DNA from 3 places in the Agrobacterium sp. GD03872 genome. Region 1 is predicted to be linked to each of the others. Evidence: predicted binding sites of a transcription regulator. Region 1 holds the regulator's gene; each other region holds the start of a gene.

Region 1 (4,698 bases):
TTATTGTTTCCTCAGGCGATCTTTGCCTGTTTCGCGGTCAGGGAAGCAGCCGCCGCCTCCACACGTGCCAGACCCTCGCGAGCCTCTTCCGCCGTGGTGACGAGGGGCGGCAGAAGGCGGATGACGTTGTCGCCCGCGGGCACGCCCAGCAGATGTTCCGCCCGCATGGCCTGCAGCAGTTCGCCCGAAGGAACCCTGGCCTTGATGCCCAGCAGCAGGCCTTCGCCACGGATTTCCTCGATGACGTCAGGATAACGATCCTTCAGCGAGGCAAGGCCCTGGCGGAAGACCAGTGCGACATCACGGACCTTTTCCAGAAAGCCTTCGGAGAGAACGACGTCGAGCACGGCATTGCCCACCGCCATGGCCAGCGGGTTGCCGCCATAGGTGGTGCCGTGTACGCCTGCCGTCATGCCGGACGCAGCATCCGCCGTGGCGAGGCACGCGCCGAGCGGGAAACCGCCGCCGATACCCTTGGCAACCGCCATGATGTCGGGCGCAACGCCCGTCTGTTCATAGGCGAACAGCTTGCCCGTGCGGCCGACGCCGGTCTGGACTTCGTCGAAGATCAAGAGCAGGCCATGCTCATCGCACAGCGCCCGCAGGAGCTGCAGGAACTCCTTGCTGGGTGCGCGGATACCGCCCTCGCCCTGAATGGGTTCGATCAGAAGTGCGGCCGTCTCGGCCGTGATGGCGGCCTTCAGCGCATCGACATCAGCGAACGGCACCTGGTCGAAACCTTCGACCTTGGGGCCGAAACCTTCGAGATATTTCTGCTGCCCGCCGGCGGCGATCGTCGCCAGCGTGCGACCATGGAAGGCGCCTTCAAAGGTGATAATCCGGAACTTTTCCGGATGGCCCTTGGAATAGTGGTAACGACGCGCGGTCTTGATCGCGCATTCCAGTGCTTCCGCGCCGGAATTGGTAAAGAAGACCTTGTCCGCGAATGTCGCTTCCGTCAGGCGTTTTGCCAGCTTTTCCTGGCCGGGAACTTCATAGAGGTTCGAGACGTGCCAGACCTTCTCGGCCTGGGTCTTGATCGCATCCACGAGGTGCGGATGGGCATGGCCCAGCGAGTTGACCGCGACGCCCGCCGCAAAATCCAGATATCGTTCGCCGCTTTCCGTGAACAGCCAGACGCCCTCGCCTCGCTCGAAGCGCAGGGGGGCTCTTGCAAACGTATCGAACAATGGCGCGGCGGCTTCGGCCATGGCTGTATCACTCCTTGCGCGGATGCGCTGTCAGACGGTTGTCAATAGGCTCTCGGGGTTATCCCTCGCCTGAAAATCAAAAATGCCGCCTTGCGGCGGCAGGGGCACTATTGTCACTTCGCCTGCCGATGTCAACAAAAGTCCGCATTTCCCGGCCTTCTCAAGCACTAGTAGGTGCAGGCCAGCCAGCCCCAAGGTGTTGCCTTTCAGACTCAACTCGCCAGCAAGTTGGGGAAAACCGGAAAATCGATTCCAGATGATTCCCGCGACTCTTGCCACGGAGTCGGGCTGGCACTAGGTTAATCGCTAATTACTAGACTGCATTGCGGCGGAACTAGTCACCAAAAATCCGGCGGAAACCACGCTCGCGGCATGTCCACGAGACGGAGAGGGATTCTGCCGAAATTATACGCGACAAGCGGAGAAGCGGCATGAACTGGACAGACGAGCGGGTCGAGAAACTCAAGAAATTGTGGGCCGAGGGACTGAGCGCCAGCCAGATAGCAGCACAGCTGGGCGGTGTCAGCCGCAATGCCGTCATCGGCAAGGTCCATCGCCTCAATCTGCCGGGACGCGTCAAGGCCGGCGGTCCGGTCACTTCGGCGCGCTCCGCGCCCAAGCGTACCGCGGCTCCTGCCCCACGCGCGACGAATTTCGCGACCCGCGTCAGCGCAGCACCGGCACGCGCCCTGAACCGTTCGAACGCGGCAACGGCGCTGCACGAGGAGATCGACATCGAGACCGCTGAGGTCCTCGATTACGCTCCTTCGAGAAATGTCGTGACGCCGATTTCCCGTCGCCTGACGCTGACGGAACTGACGGAGCGCACCTGCAAGTGGCCGGTCGGCGACCCGTTGAAAGACGACTTCCATTTCTGCGGTTGTGAAGCGCTGGAATCTTCGCCCTATTGCAAGTTCCATGCGAAGCTTGCCTACCAGCCGGTAAGCGAGCGCCGCAAGGCTTGAGTGTTGCGGCACGCATTCGACACTCAAAAACTACGGGCCTTCGGGCCCGTTTTTTTTTGTGACAGAACTCGAGGCAGTTCCTGCGTCAGCCCATCAGCGAAACGCTGAGCCTATCCTGCATCACTGCTCCACCTGACCCGCAATCCGGATTTCATTGCCGGATTCCTGCGGGTGCTTGGTCGTCCCTTGAGACAAAGACCAAGCTGCCACATGTGGGGAAAACCCAAAAAACGAAAGGCCCGACGCCATTCCGGTGTCGGGCCTTTCGGTTTTTGGTGGAATGTGGTCCAGAGCGGAACCGTCAGTTTGGCCCGGCTCAGGCTTCCATCGAATATCCGGCGCCGCGAACGGTGCGGATGACATCCTGCATATGCGAAAAATTGAGCGCCTTGCGCAGGCGTCCGACATGCACGTCGACGGTGCGCTCATCCACATAGATATCGTGACCCCAGACGCCATCCAGCAGTTGCGAACGAGAGAATACCCGGCCCGGAGAGGTCATCAGGAATTCCAGCAGGCGGAACTCCGTCGGCCCGAGGCGCACTTCGCGGCTCTTGCGGTGAACGCGATGGGTCTCGCGATCCAGTTCGATATCGCCGCATTTCAGCACCGAAGACAAAACCTCGGGGCGGGCGCGGCGCAGCATCGCCTTGACGCGGGCCATGAGTTCCGGTGTCGAGAACGGCTTGACGACATAATCGTCGGCGCCGGTGGCAAGACCGCGAACCCTTTCGCTTTCCTCGCCGCGCGCCGTCAGCATGATGATGGGCAGGCGTTCGGTTTCCGGCCGCATTCTGAGCCGACGGCACAGTTCGATACCGGAAACGCCGGGTAGCATCCAATCCAGGATGAGAAGATCCGGAATGCGTTCCTGCAGCCTGATTTCCGCCTCGTCTCCACGCGGTATCGTGTCGACGTCGTATCCCTCAGCCTCGAGATTGTAACGAAGCAGGACGCTCAGCGCTTCCTCGTCTTCCACAACTGCAATCTTGGGCACCATATGCTAACTCCGCAAGCCTTCGCCTGTCTGTTACTCGGTCACCGAACCGAGCGTGTTGGAACTGTCGTCCTTCGGACGCTCGCCTTCCGGCTGACTGCCGGTGGTCATGTAATAGATCGTCTCGGCGATATTGGTGGCGTGGTCGCCGATACGCTCGATGTTCTTGGCGCAGAACAGAAGATGCGTGCAGGTGGTGATGTTGCGCGGGTCTTCCATCATGTAGGTCAGAAGCTCACGGAAGAGCGACGTATACATGGCGTCGATTTCTTCGTCGCGCTCGCGAATGGCGTTGGCCTTCTCGGCGGAACGCGTGGAATAAACGTCGAGCACTTCCTTGAGCTGCACCAGCGCCAATTCGGACAGGTGCTCGATACCGCGGGCCAGCTTGCGCGGAACGCCCGTTCCGGCAACCGCGATGACACGCTTGGCGGTATTCTTGCCGAGATCGCCGACACGCTCGAGATCGCCGGCAATTCGCAGGGTGCCGATAATCTCGCGAAGGTCGGATGCGACCGGCTGCCGTCTGGCGATGGTGACGATGGCCTTGTCACCGATTTCCCGCTCGGAATGATCGAGGATCGTATCGTCGGAAATGACTTTCTGGGCGAGCGCGGCGTCGGAATTGACGAGCGCGCGCACGGCATCGGCGCACATCTGTTCCGCAAGGCCGCCCATTTCGGCGATGCGGCGCGTCAGAAACTTCAATTCGTCGTCATAGACGGACAGGATATGCGAATGGGTCGTTGTCTGTGTCATGGTCTAGTCCTCCGGCTTGGCCTGCATGCGCGTGCCCGGAAGCGGGCACGCAGAGGCACCAGTCTTGTTCAGTTTTAATGAAGCGTCGGCCGGGATCAGCCGAAGCGGCCCATGATGTAGTCCTGCGTGCGCTGGTCGTCCGGATTGGTGAACATCTTGTCGGTTTCGTTTTCCTCGACAAGATGACCAAGATGGAACATGGCCGTGCGCTGGGAAACACGCGCCGCCTGCTGCATGGAGTGCGTGACGATGACGATCGTGTAATTGGTGCGCAGTTCGTGGATCAGCTCCTCGACCTTTGCAGTCGCGATCGGGTCCAGCGCCGAGCAGGGTTCGTCCATCAGGATCACTTCCGGGCTGACGGCAACGGCGCGCGCAATGCAAAGACGCTGCTGCTGGCCGCCGGAAAGACCGGTGCCGGATTCGTGCAGACGATCCTTCACTTCGTTCCAGAGACCCGCCTTCTGCAGGCTCTGCTCAACGATCTGGTCCATATCCGCCTTGTTACGGGCGAGGCCATGGATGCGCGGGCCATAGGAAATGTTTTCGTAGATCGACTTCGGAAAGGGGTTCGGCTTCTGGAACACCATGCCGACGCGGGCGCGCAACTCCACGACGTCGATCGCCTGATCGTAGATATCATCGGTATCGAGCGTGATCTTGCCGGTAACCCGGCAACCGTCGATCGTGTCGTTCATACGGTTCAGGGTACGCAGGAATGTGGATTTGCCGCAGCCGGACGGGCCGATAAGCGCGGTCACCGTAT
Region 2 (4,698 bases), on a different contig from region 1:
CGCCTGACTTGCGCACGGTCTGCCAGTCGACATCGCCATTCCATTTGGACACGTCGATGCCGTGCACCTCGTGGCGGTGCGGGTTGTTCATGCCGAAATCCTGCGGGTCGGTATCGGAGAACTTCGGCTTGGAAACGGATGCGGTTTCCAGCAGGTCGTAGCTCGTGGATGTGCAGCCGCCGATCAACAGCAAAGCCGACAATAGTGCCGATAAACGCAGCCGCATTGGAATCCTGATGATTATTGTTGCCCATCCCGCGGCCGCAAAACGGCGCGCCGCAATCTCCCGATCTAGCCATAACATGGTAAACAAACTGATATGGCAAGAGGCAGCGTGCTTTTTGCACCTCGCAAGCCGCTGGATTTGAAGCGATTTGCGGTTTCAGCACCGAAATCCGGCGCGGCCGGAGTGTTGAAGGAGACGTTCCTTGCAGCCCTGGAGGATTCGCAATTCCCCAGGAGAATCAGGCGTCGGCCAATATGCGGTGGATTTTCGGCTGCTGTGCTTCAACGACTGGAAGCGTGATGACAGCCCGCCAGGCATAACCCCGGGCGATTTCCTCGAATTCGAGGTTGCCGTCAAAACGGCCGGCCATGTTGGCCAGAACATAACGGAGATTTGCGCGGGGCGTGACGTGGAAACGGGTAAGCCAGGCCTGCAGAAGCGTGCGGAACCACGCCGGCAACTGTTCCTGCTGGCCGAAATCGACGATGTGCAGCGAGCCGCCGGGTTTCAGCACCGTGAGCGCCTGTTCGATTGCTTTTTCCCAGTCCGGTATCATCGACAGCGCATAGGGGATCATGACGCGGTCGAAGCCGTCGGGCTGGCCGAATTCCGAAGCGCGGAACGCCGTGGCGTCGGCCACGCGCAGATTGGGGCGTTCGGCCTTGCCGGCGAAATTCTCGGATGCGGTCAGCAGCATTTCGGCGGAGATGTCGAGGCCGAAGAGTTTCGCATCCGGAAACTTGCGGCTGGCCAGCAGCAGGTTGCGGCCGGTGCCGCAGCCGACTTCCAGGAGCGAGCCGCCCTTCGGCACGTCGAGGCCGGAAATGGTGCGGTCGCGACCGAGAAGGTAATATTTGCGGGTGATATCGTAGATATGCCGCTGGTGGCGATACATGCGGTCCATCAGGCTCGCATGCGCGCTGTCAGCAAGGCCCACATTCTCGCCGGCGGTTCTCATGCCATAGCCCTCTCGTAAATATGGAAGCCGCCGTAAATGGCCGAGCGGTCCATGGCGTTGAGCTCGTTGGAACGCTCTTCGAGATAGACCCACTGGTTGCGGATGTCAGGGGAAAGCCGGCCTTCGATGACGCTCTTTTCGGCCGCGGTGCGGAAGATGACGCGCGCGCCCGATGCGGCGGTGCGGCTGATCTGCGACCACAACTCATTGAGCTGCGTGTCCGTCATCCAGTCCTGCGCGTCAAGGAGGATATAACGGTCGACGGCGCTCGCCGGCTTGCGCGAGAGAAGCTCGGTATAGGTGGCGTGGTGCACCGCGACGCGCGCCGTGTTGTTGCGGATCGTCTCGTAATATTCCTGCTTGAGATAGGCGGGCAGGGCGCCCTCATGCGGCTCGGGATAACGGCGCGCGAAGGCCTGCCAGGCGAAATAATTGTCGCTGAGCGGGAAGTTGCAGGCAAGTTTTTCCAGTCGCTGCTTGAGAACCGAGGCAACCGTGCCGTTATCGGAAAGGCTGGCCAGCTCGTCATATTGGCGCGGCGGAATGCCGAGGCCGAACAGGGAGCTCTTGCGCTTCGTCAGCCAGCGTACCACCGGCTTGTCGAACAGCGGCGCGACCTTGCTGTCGAAGAACTGGCGCTGCTCGTCCAGCGTGCGGGTCTTGGCCATTTCGGTGAGCTTCACGCCGTGCAGCCGGGCCATCAGATGGCCGGCGCCGATGAAGCGGCCGAGCAGGCCGGTGCGATAGATATTCCTGTCGAAGACAGAGATGCGGCGGCGGCCGGAAAGGGTGCGCTTCGACCAGTAAGCCTTGGTCGTGGCGTCGAGATGCTCGGCGATGAAGCGGTCGTAACCGTGGCTGTTGCTGCGCGTATTGGCGCGGCCGAAATGGCGCACCACGTCCTGATGCGCCGGCAGATGGCGGAAGGCGGCGAGCTTCAGCTTGTTCAGCGCGATATGGTGCGGGTTGAGATCAACGACATCGATGCTGGCCGGATTGCGGGAGAGATAGGCCAGCATGTTGCAGCCGCCCGAACCGATGGTGACGATGCGGTGACCTTCGCCCAGCTCCATCGCCTCCATATCGATCTCCGGGTCTTCCCAGATCTGCGGATAAACGAGGCCGGAAAAAAGGACGCCGAAGAAGCGCTCGGACAGTCCGCTTTTGGAGAGTGCCTTGTGCTGGAGCAATGCGGACTTCAGTTTCGTGTTCTTGCTGAAGCCGGTCTTGGGTGCCGCACTCGTCATTTGTTCACCTCTCAGTCGATTGAGAGGCGTCTACAGCCGTGACACTACAATTTGATGACAGGGGCTGTGGGCAAGGGTGGGGAATAAGGGAGACGGTGGAAAACCAGCCCCAATCTCGGATTGCCGACAGGCTTCCATTGGTTGCGGCGTCATCCTCGGGCTTGTCCCGGGGATCCAGCCACGTATCGTAAAAATCAAAAGCTTGCAGATCCTCGGGACAGGCCCGAGGACGACGAAAGAAACCTATGCGGCGTTTATTTAAAAAGGCTGCCTGGTAGCACGGCGCTCCCAGCGCAGCCGGAGGCCCTCACTTGCGCAGAACGTGCAGCATGCCCTTGCGCTTGGCGTCGTAATAATAACCGCGCGCATAAAGCCGGACCGCGTTGTCGCGGTCGTTACCCGCCACGACCCATGCGCCGCGCAGATATTTGACGGCATATTTGAGGTTGGTTTCGGCATCGAACAGGCCGGAGGCCGGGCCGTCGAAGCCCATGGAGCGGGCGGTGGCGTGCCGGATCTGCATCAGGCCGAAATTGCCGCTGCTATAGGCGCCGGGATTATACATGCTTTCGCGCCGCACCACGCGGTGAACCAGATCTTCCGGCACATCATACATGGTGGCGTATTTGGTAATCAGTCCGCTCAGCTTTTCGCGTCCGGCCGGAGCCGAATTGAGCGGTGCCGTCATTGATTCGTTCTGGCGGATGGCGGCCAGCGCGGCATTGGTGGGGCCGGCGGCATAGGCGAGAACCGTGCTGTCCGGCTTCGGCAGGGGAATGACTTTCCGTTCGGCCGTCAGTTCGGTGCCGATGGAGGGCGAACCGGGCGGCGGCGGAGCGGGCGGGAAGCTGCCCTTGACGGCGACGACCTGCGGCAGGTCGGCGGCGGCCGGTTTCGCCGCCATGTCGGCCGTTTCGATGGCTGCGGCTGCCGGGGCGGTACTTGTCGGTGCAAGCGCTGCGGCCGTGGAGGTCGCAACGGTGGTCTGGGCAATTTCGTTCTGCTGCGGCTGCATCTGCGTGGTGAGGGCTGCGGCGGCTGCGATTTCCGAAGCTGGCGGCAGGGCCACGCGTCCGCCCTTGACGGCGACGGCTGTGGGAAGTGCTGTCGGCTGGGAAGAGGTTGCGGCTTCGGCCGTCTGCACCGTTGCTGCTGCCGGGGTTGCGCCCGCTGCGGCTTCGGCTGTTGCCGGCTGCGCCGGTGTTTGCGCAGGGACGGCAGTGGGGCTGACCGTCGCGATTTTCGGGCCGTCCGGCCCTTCCTTCGCGGTATATTCGACGCTGGTGCATGCGCTCAATGCCAGTGCCAGACCCACGGTGGAAGACAGAAGAAGTGCACTTCTTCCGCGGAATTTTCCCGAATTTCGCATGTTGCCGCCTTCGTTATGCCTGTCTTTCGATACCCCCGCGTCGAGCGAAGCAGGCAGTGTCCCGTCGAGCCTTCATTAACCTATTGTAAGGATAGCGGCAAGCCGGGACGTTTCTCCCCGGCTTTCGGGTGGTTTTTCAGGCTGCGATGCGCCTGTATCCGGCGCTGACGGCGCGGCCGGAAATGAAGTGGGTGCGGTATTTCGGCCGGATTTTTTTATCGCCCGACATGCGGCGCACCATCGCCAGAGTAGGCCCGGCAAACAGCGCCTGCGCGGTCAGAATCACCAGCGTCAGGAGAAGGATGGCGGCCTGCGCCATGGCAAGCGTTTCAATTGCATTGCCTGACGTGGAAACGAATTGCGGCAGCAACGCCAGAAAAAAAGCGAAGTAGCGCGGCCGCAGGGCGGCAATGGCGTAACAATCACGGAAAATGCCGCTCCAGGATTTGCCCGGCAGATTGTCATTGTCGGCATTGGCCGCCTGGGCGGCAGGCGTGGCGAAGGTCCACAGAAGGAACAGCATCAGCCAGCCGATGCCGGCCCATTGCACGATTTCCACGAAGGATTGCGGCAGCCAGGCGAGACCGGCCACCGGAATGGCTGAGATCGTCATGGCCGTGACGATGCCGAGAGCGCCGCCGCTGACGGAGGCGAAGACCGTCTTCCTGCCGCGAATGGCGGCGTAGGAGGCGACAGAGAATACAAGGGGAGAGGGGAGTGCGAACACAACGGCACATGCTGCACAAAAAATCAGCCAGGCCTGTCCAGACATTCTCTTCCTCCTTGCCCTCCCTGTCGCCGTCTTATTTTAGACTATCTTAAAATCAGGCGGCTGTGAACGGCTGACCGACGTGTTCCATCACTTCGGTAAACCATTTTGCAGAGAGGTCGAAATGCT
Region 3 (4,698 bases), on a different contig from region 1:
GGTCAAGGCCGGCCAGACCATCATCGGGCTCTACCCCTGCACCAAGGAAGAACACCAGGTAGCCTTCGCCGAATGGCGCAAACAGCACGGGCGCTGACAGCCTCCGACCCATATGCTCCGGTGCCTGTTTCATGGCGGGCGCCGGGGCCGCCAGACCCTTGCGGCGTTCGCCCGGGAATGCCGTATCGCTGTTACAGCACCAGTTTGCGCAGCTGTTGGGATAGAAGATCCATCAGGCTCACGGTGAGCATGATGATGATCAGCATCGCGGAGGCCTGCGGATAATAAAAACCGCGGATGTTTTCGAACAGAACCTGGCCGATCCCGCCGGCGCCGATGATGCCGAGCACGGTGGCGGAGCGGATGTTGGATTCGAGGCGGTAAAGCGAAAGCGAAATCCACAGCGGCAGCACCTGCGGGATGACCCCGAACAGGACCTGCTGCACGCGCGACGCGCCGGTCGTGCGAATGGCCTCAACCGGTCGCGGATCGATTGCCTCGACGGCCTCCGAAAACAGTTTGGAGAGCGTGCCGGTCGTATGGATGAAGAGCGCCATCACGCCGGCAAACGGCCCAAGACCCACCGCCACCACAAAAAGCACCGCAAACACGACTTCGTGGATGGCGCGGAACATATCCATCAGGCGTCGGACGGGGTGCAGCACCCACCATGGCGCCATGTTGTGCGCTGAAACTATGCCGAGCGGGATGGAGAAAATGACCGCGAGGAACGTGCCCCAAAGTGCGATCTGCACGGTGACGACCATTTCTTCCAGATAATATCGCCAGTCGCTGAAATCGGGCTTCATGAAACCGCTGGCATATTCGGCCATGTTGCCGGCATCGGTGAAGAGATAGGTCCATCTGCCCATCTCGGCCGGCGCCCAGCTATAGGCCAGCGCCGCGACAACGGCCAGCAGGATGAGACCGTTTCGCGTCCCGCCCGGCTGCTTCGGCAAAGGTACGGTCACCGCAGTGTCTGTTGTCGTCATCGCTTTGGTCATGGAATTCGTCCCGCATTGGAGGAGGAGACAGGCCTGATGGCCTGCCTCATGGTCGGTCAGCTCAGTTGCCGAGCTTGGCGAGTTCGGCTTCGTATCTTGCCTTCTGCGCCGTCAGATACTTGATCCTTGTTTCCTTTGTTGCGGCATCGAGCTTTGCATCGCCCTGCGCCTGGGCAATCGCCTTGCTCAGCTCCATGACGCGGATCGGCAGCAGCTGGTTGTCGTTGGAGGCGCGGAACGGCGACCATTTCAGGCCGGCGAGGATCTTTTTCTCCTCTTCGATATTGCCCTTGGACTTATCGGTGCCGAAGGTCAGGAAAAAATCGCGGATTTTGGTCTTGGCCTCTTCCGACAGGTCCTTGCGCCAGACAATCGGGTCGGCCGGGATCAGGGGCGAGCGCCAGATTTCGCGGATGTTGGCGAAGGCCTTGGGGTTGTTCTGCTCGATGAGCGCCATGTTTTCGGTGTTGTTGGCCGCAGCATCGACCTGCCGGTTGGCCACAGCCATGGCGTTGGTTTCATGATTGGCATTGGTGACGTTCTTGAAGCACGTCTTCGGGTCGACATTGTTCTTCGAGAAGACAAAGGTCATCGGCACGAGATAACCGGAGGTCGAGTTGACGTCGCCGAGACCGAAGTTGAGCGACCGGTCACATTTCAGAAGCTGGTCGATCGTCTGGACCGGCGAATCTTTCGGCACGATGACGACGGACCAGTAGCCTGGCTCACCGGTCGAGGCGACGCTTTGCACGAAGACCTCGCCCTCGGCGCGGTCGACGGCTTCCATGGCCGACTTGTTGCCGTACCATGCCATCTGCACCTTGTTGAAGCGCATGCCTTCGATGATGCCGGCATAATCGGAAGCGAAGAAGGGTTTTACCTCAAGGCCGGTCTTTTCCTTCATCGCATCGAGGAAGGGCAGCCAGCTGCCCTTGAGGTTCTGCTGGGATTCGGTCGAGATAATACCGAAGTTGATGGTCTCTGCCGCATGCGCTGCAGACCCCAGAGTAAAGGCGAGCGACATCGCCGCCATGCTTTTCAGGATCGCGTTCATCGTAGTCTCCGTGTCGTCAAACGTGGTTAGGCGGGCAGGGGCTGGGCCTGCAGTCTCTGGAGCGCCGGCCTGATGGCCGGAGCGGCATGACCTGCCGGAGCATCCGGCAGGACCAGTTCTTCCGAGGCCGCGCCATAGAGTTCGGCCAGGAATTCGTTCGTCAGCGCGCTGGAAGGTCCGTCATAGACGATCTTGCCGTTGCGCATCGCAACGGTGCGCGGGCAATAACGGCGCGCATATTCCACCTGATGCAGCGACACGACGACGGTGATGCCGTCCCTGGCATTGATGTCGGAGAGAACGTCCATGACACGCCGTGCGGAGGAGGGGTCAAGCGCCGAAATCGGCTCGTCGGCAATCAGGATTTCCGCTTCCTGCACCAATGTACGGGCAATGGCGGCGCGCTGCTGCTGGCCGCCCGAGAGTGTCGAGGACCGCTGGGCGACGACCTGGGGAATGCCGACCCGCTCCAGAGCCGCCTGCGCCCTGTGTTTCTCATCGCGATTGAAGAGGCCAAGCGTGCCGCGCCAGCCCGGCGTGCGGCCGAGGTGACCAATCAGGACATTGGTCAGCACCGAAAGGCGGCCGACCAGATTGAATTGCTGGAAAATAACCGAAACGCGGCCGCGCTTCAGGCGTCGGTTGAGACGCCCGCTCTCCTGACAGAGATCGCCCAGCACATCAATGCGGCCACCGCCGGCATCGGCTATCTCGAGCCCGGCAATGTGACGGATGAGCGTGCTTTTGCCCGATCCAGACGCGCCGATAAGCGCAACCATCTCGCCGCATTCGACGGTCAGGCTCACCTTGTCCAATGCGCGTGTCTTGCCGAAAGTCTTCGAGACATTGGAGACCTTTATCGCTGTCATCGCCACCTGTTCCTTCCGCCAGAAGTCGGCATGGTTCTTCCGCTCGCAAAAGAACAGATCTCATGCGTCCAGCAGAATTATAATGTGAATCGTCCAATACAGGCCGTCTATCGATGTATAGATCCGGACTGGATACAATTACGCAGTGAATTGCCTTGGTCGAATAAGCGATTTATTACAGGTCACATGATGACAGTTTCGTGACAAAAAACAGTCTGCGACCTGTCGGCGCAATCCAAATTATCTGTCGGTACTATAGGCCAAATCTATGGGTCGTTCCGGAAGGATCCCGGTAAAGGCCGATCTCCTCCCGATTGCCGAGGCTAGAGCACGGTCTCGACAAATGCCTTGATGGATCGCACCATCTTGCGGTCTTCCAGGAAAGCCAGCCGGTATTCGGTCTTGATCATGCCGTCCGAGATGCGCAGCGTCTTCAGGCGCGGGTGCGGGACAAACTCGAAATCGGCGACGACGCCGATCCCCAGTCCGCGCTCCACGGCCTTCCACACACCTTCCCGGCTTCCGATTTCCATGAATGGCGTGAGAACGACGTTGGCGGCTTCGGCGGCCTGTTCGAGGGCATAACGGGTGGTCGATCCCTCCTCCCTGAGGATAAGGGGCTCGCCTGCCAGCTCGGCCAGCTCGATTTCGTCCCTCTGCCACCAGACATGGTCTTCGCTCACGAAGGCAACGATCTCCTGCGTGCTGAAACTGACCGTCTTGATGCGCGGGTCATCGATCGTGTGCGCGAGGACCGCAATATCCGCCTCAAGCTCCAGAATGCGCTTCAATGTGCGGTCGGAGTTGCCGAGAAGCATGTTGACCTTGAAGGAGGGATAGCGCTCGATGAAGCGGGCGATCATATCCGTGGCATGGAAGGGGCTGACAGCGGCAATCTTGAGCGCGCCGGTTTTCAGTTCGCCGAAATTGAGGAGCAGTTCTTCGGCCTCGTCATGAAGCTTGAACAGCCTCGCACTGATGGCAAGCAGCGAACGACCCGCCTCGGTCAGCTCGATCTGGCGTCCCTGGCGGAGAAAAAGCTCGATACCGTAACGCTCCTCCAGTTCGCGGACCTGGGTTGTCAAAGTCGGCTGGCTGACCCTGAGTGCCCGCGCCGCGGCGGAGAAGCCGCGATGGGTGGCAACCGCCTGAAAAGCTCTCAGATGGGTGAAGACGATGGCCATGCAAACTCCCTGTGTCCGTCTCGCCGATTGCAGCGCGGTCTCATCCATAGATACTATCAATGGATCGCAACAGAAATATGGATTGGATTTATTGTCCGGGCCGGGTCATTCAGTCGCCGCAACCAAGGAGCGGCCGATGCGTGTCTGGACCTATTCCAATCCTGTGAAGATCGTTTTCGGGGCCGGCGCCCTCGCCGAGGCCAGGAAGGCCGTTGGCAGCCGGGCCTATTGTCTTTTGACCTACAATGACCATCCGTTTTTCGATCAGCTTGTCGCCCGTGTCTCGCAAGAAATTGGCGAACCCGCCGTCATCGTGCGCGATGTCGAACCAAACCCCAGCTTTGATGGCCTGAAGGCCGCCTGCCGCTCCTTCGGTGCGACCTCAAGGACGCCTGAAGTCATTCTGGCGATTGGCGGCGGTTCGGTGATCGATACGGCCAAGGTTCTCTCGGCCGGCGGGGACGATTTCAGTCGAGTCCAGAATTTTCTCGAGGGGCGGACGGCAGCGGAGACATTGCTCGATCTTCCGATCATAGCCGTGCCGACGACGGCGGGAACGGGCAGCGAAGTCACCTGCTGGGCGACCG

What was found. The regulator PhoB, encoded in region 1, activates phosphate uptake and scavenging genes when phosphate is short. The targets are predictions, from matches to a motif close to TGTCATNNANCTGTCAT.
Region 2: N5D22_RS10475 (DUF3419 family protein) is a predicted target of PhoB. The motif match lies at 2,475-2,491, and genes of this name have one in related genera.
Region 3: phnC (phosphonate ABC transporter ATP-binding protein) is a predicted target of PhoB. The motif match lies at 3,117-3,133, and genes of this name have one in related genera.

Annotation. Positions count from the first base shown of each region.
Region 1 covers NZ_JAOCCY010000002.1:506,780-511,477, reverse strand. Annotated here, with positions in the region: gene N5D22_RS06450 (aspartate aminotransferase family protein) at 12-1,211, opposite strand; gene N5D22_RS06445 (GcrA family cell cycle regulator) at 1,643-2,176, shown strand; gene phoB (phosphate regulon transcriptional regulator PhoB) at 2,493-3,176, opposite strand; gene phoU (phosphate signaling complex protein PhoU) at 3,207-3,932, opposite strand; gene pstB (phosphate ABC transporter ATP-binding protein PstB) at 4,028-4,698, opposite strand, start outside.
Region 2 covers NZ_JAOCCY010000003.1:567,200-571,897, reverse strand. Annotated here, with positions in the region: gene N5D22_RS10485 (GH25 family lysozyme) at 1-226, opposite strand, end outside; gene N5D22_RS10480 (class I SAM-dependent methyltransferase) at 465-1,184, opposite strand; gene N5D22_RS10475 (DUF3419 family protein) at 1,181-2,431, opposite strand; gene N5D22_RS10470 (lytic transglycosylase domain-containing protein) at 2,739-3,800, opposite strand; gene N5D22_RS10465 (LysE family translocator) at 3,937-4,572, opposite strand; gene N5D22_RS10460 (pyrophosphate--fructose-6-phosphate 1-phosphotransferase) at 4,625-4,698, opposite strand, start outside.
Region 3 covers NZ_JAOCCY010000007.1:171,327-176,024, reverse strand. Annotated here, with positions in the region: gene N5D22_RS17515 (ribonuclease activity regulator RraA) at 1-97, shown strand, start outside; gene phnE (phosphonate ABC transporter, permease protein PhnE) at 192-1,004, opposite strand; gene phnD (phosphonate ABC transporter substrate-binding protein) at 1,066-2,058, opposite strand; gene phnC (phosphonate ABC transporter ATP-binding protein) at 2,085-2,927, opposite strand; gene N5D22_RS17495 (LysR substrate-binding domain-containing protein) at 3,251-4,111, opposite strand; gene psrA (iron-containing alcohol dehydrogenase PsrA) at 4,248-4,698, shown strand, end outside.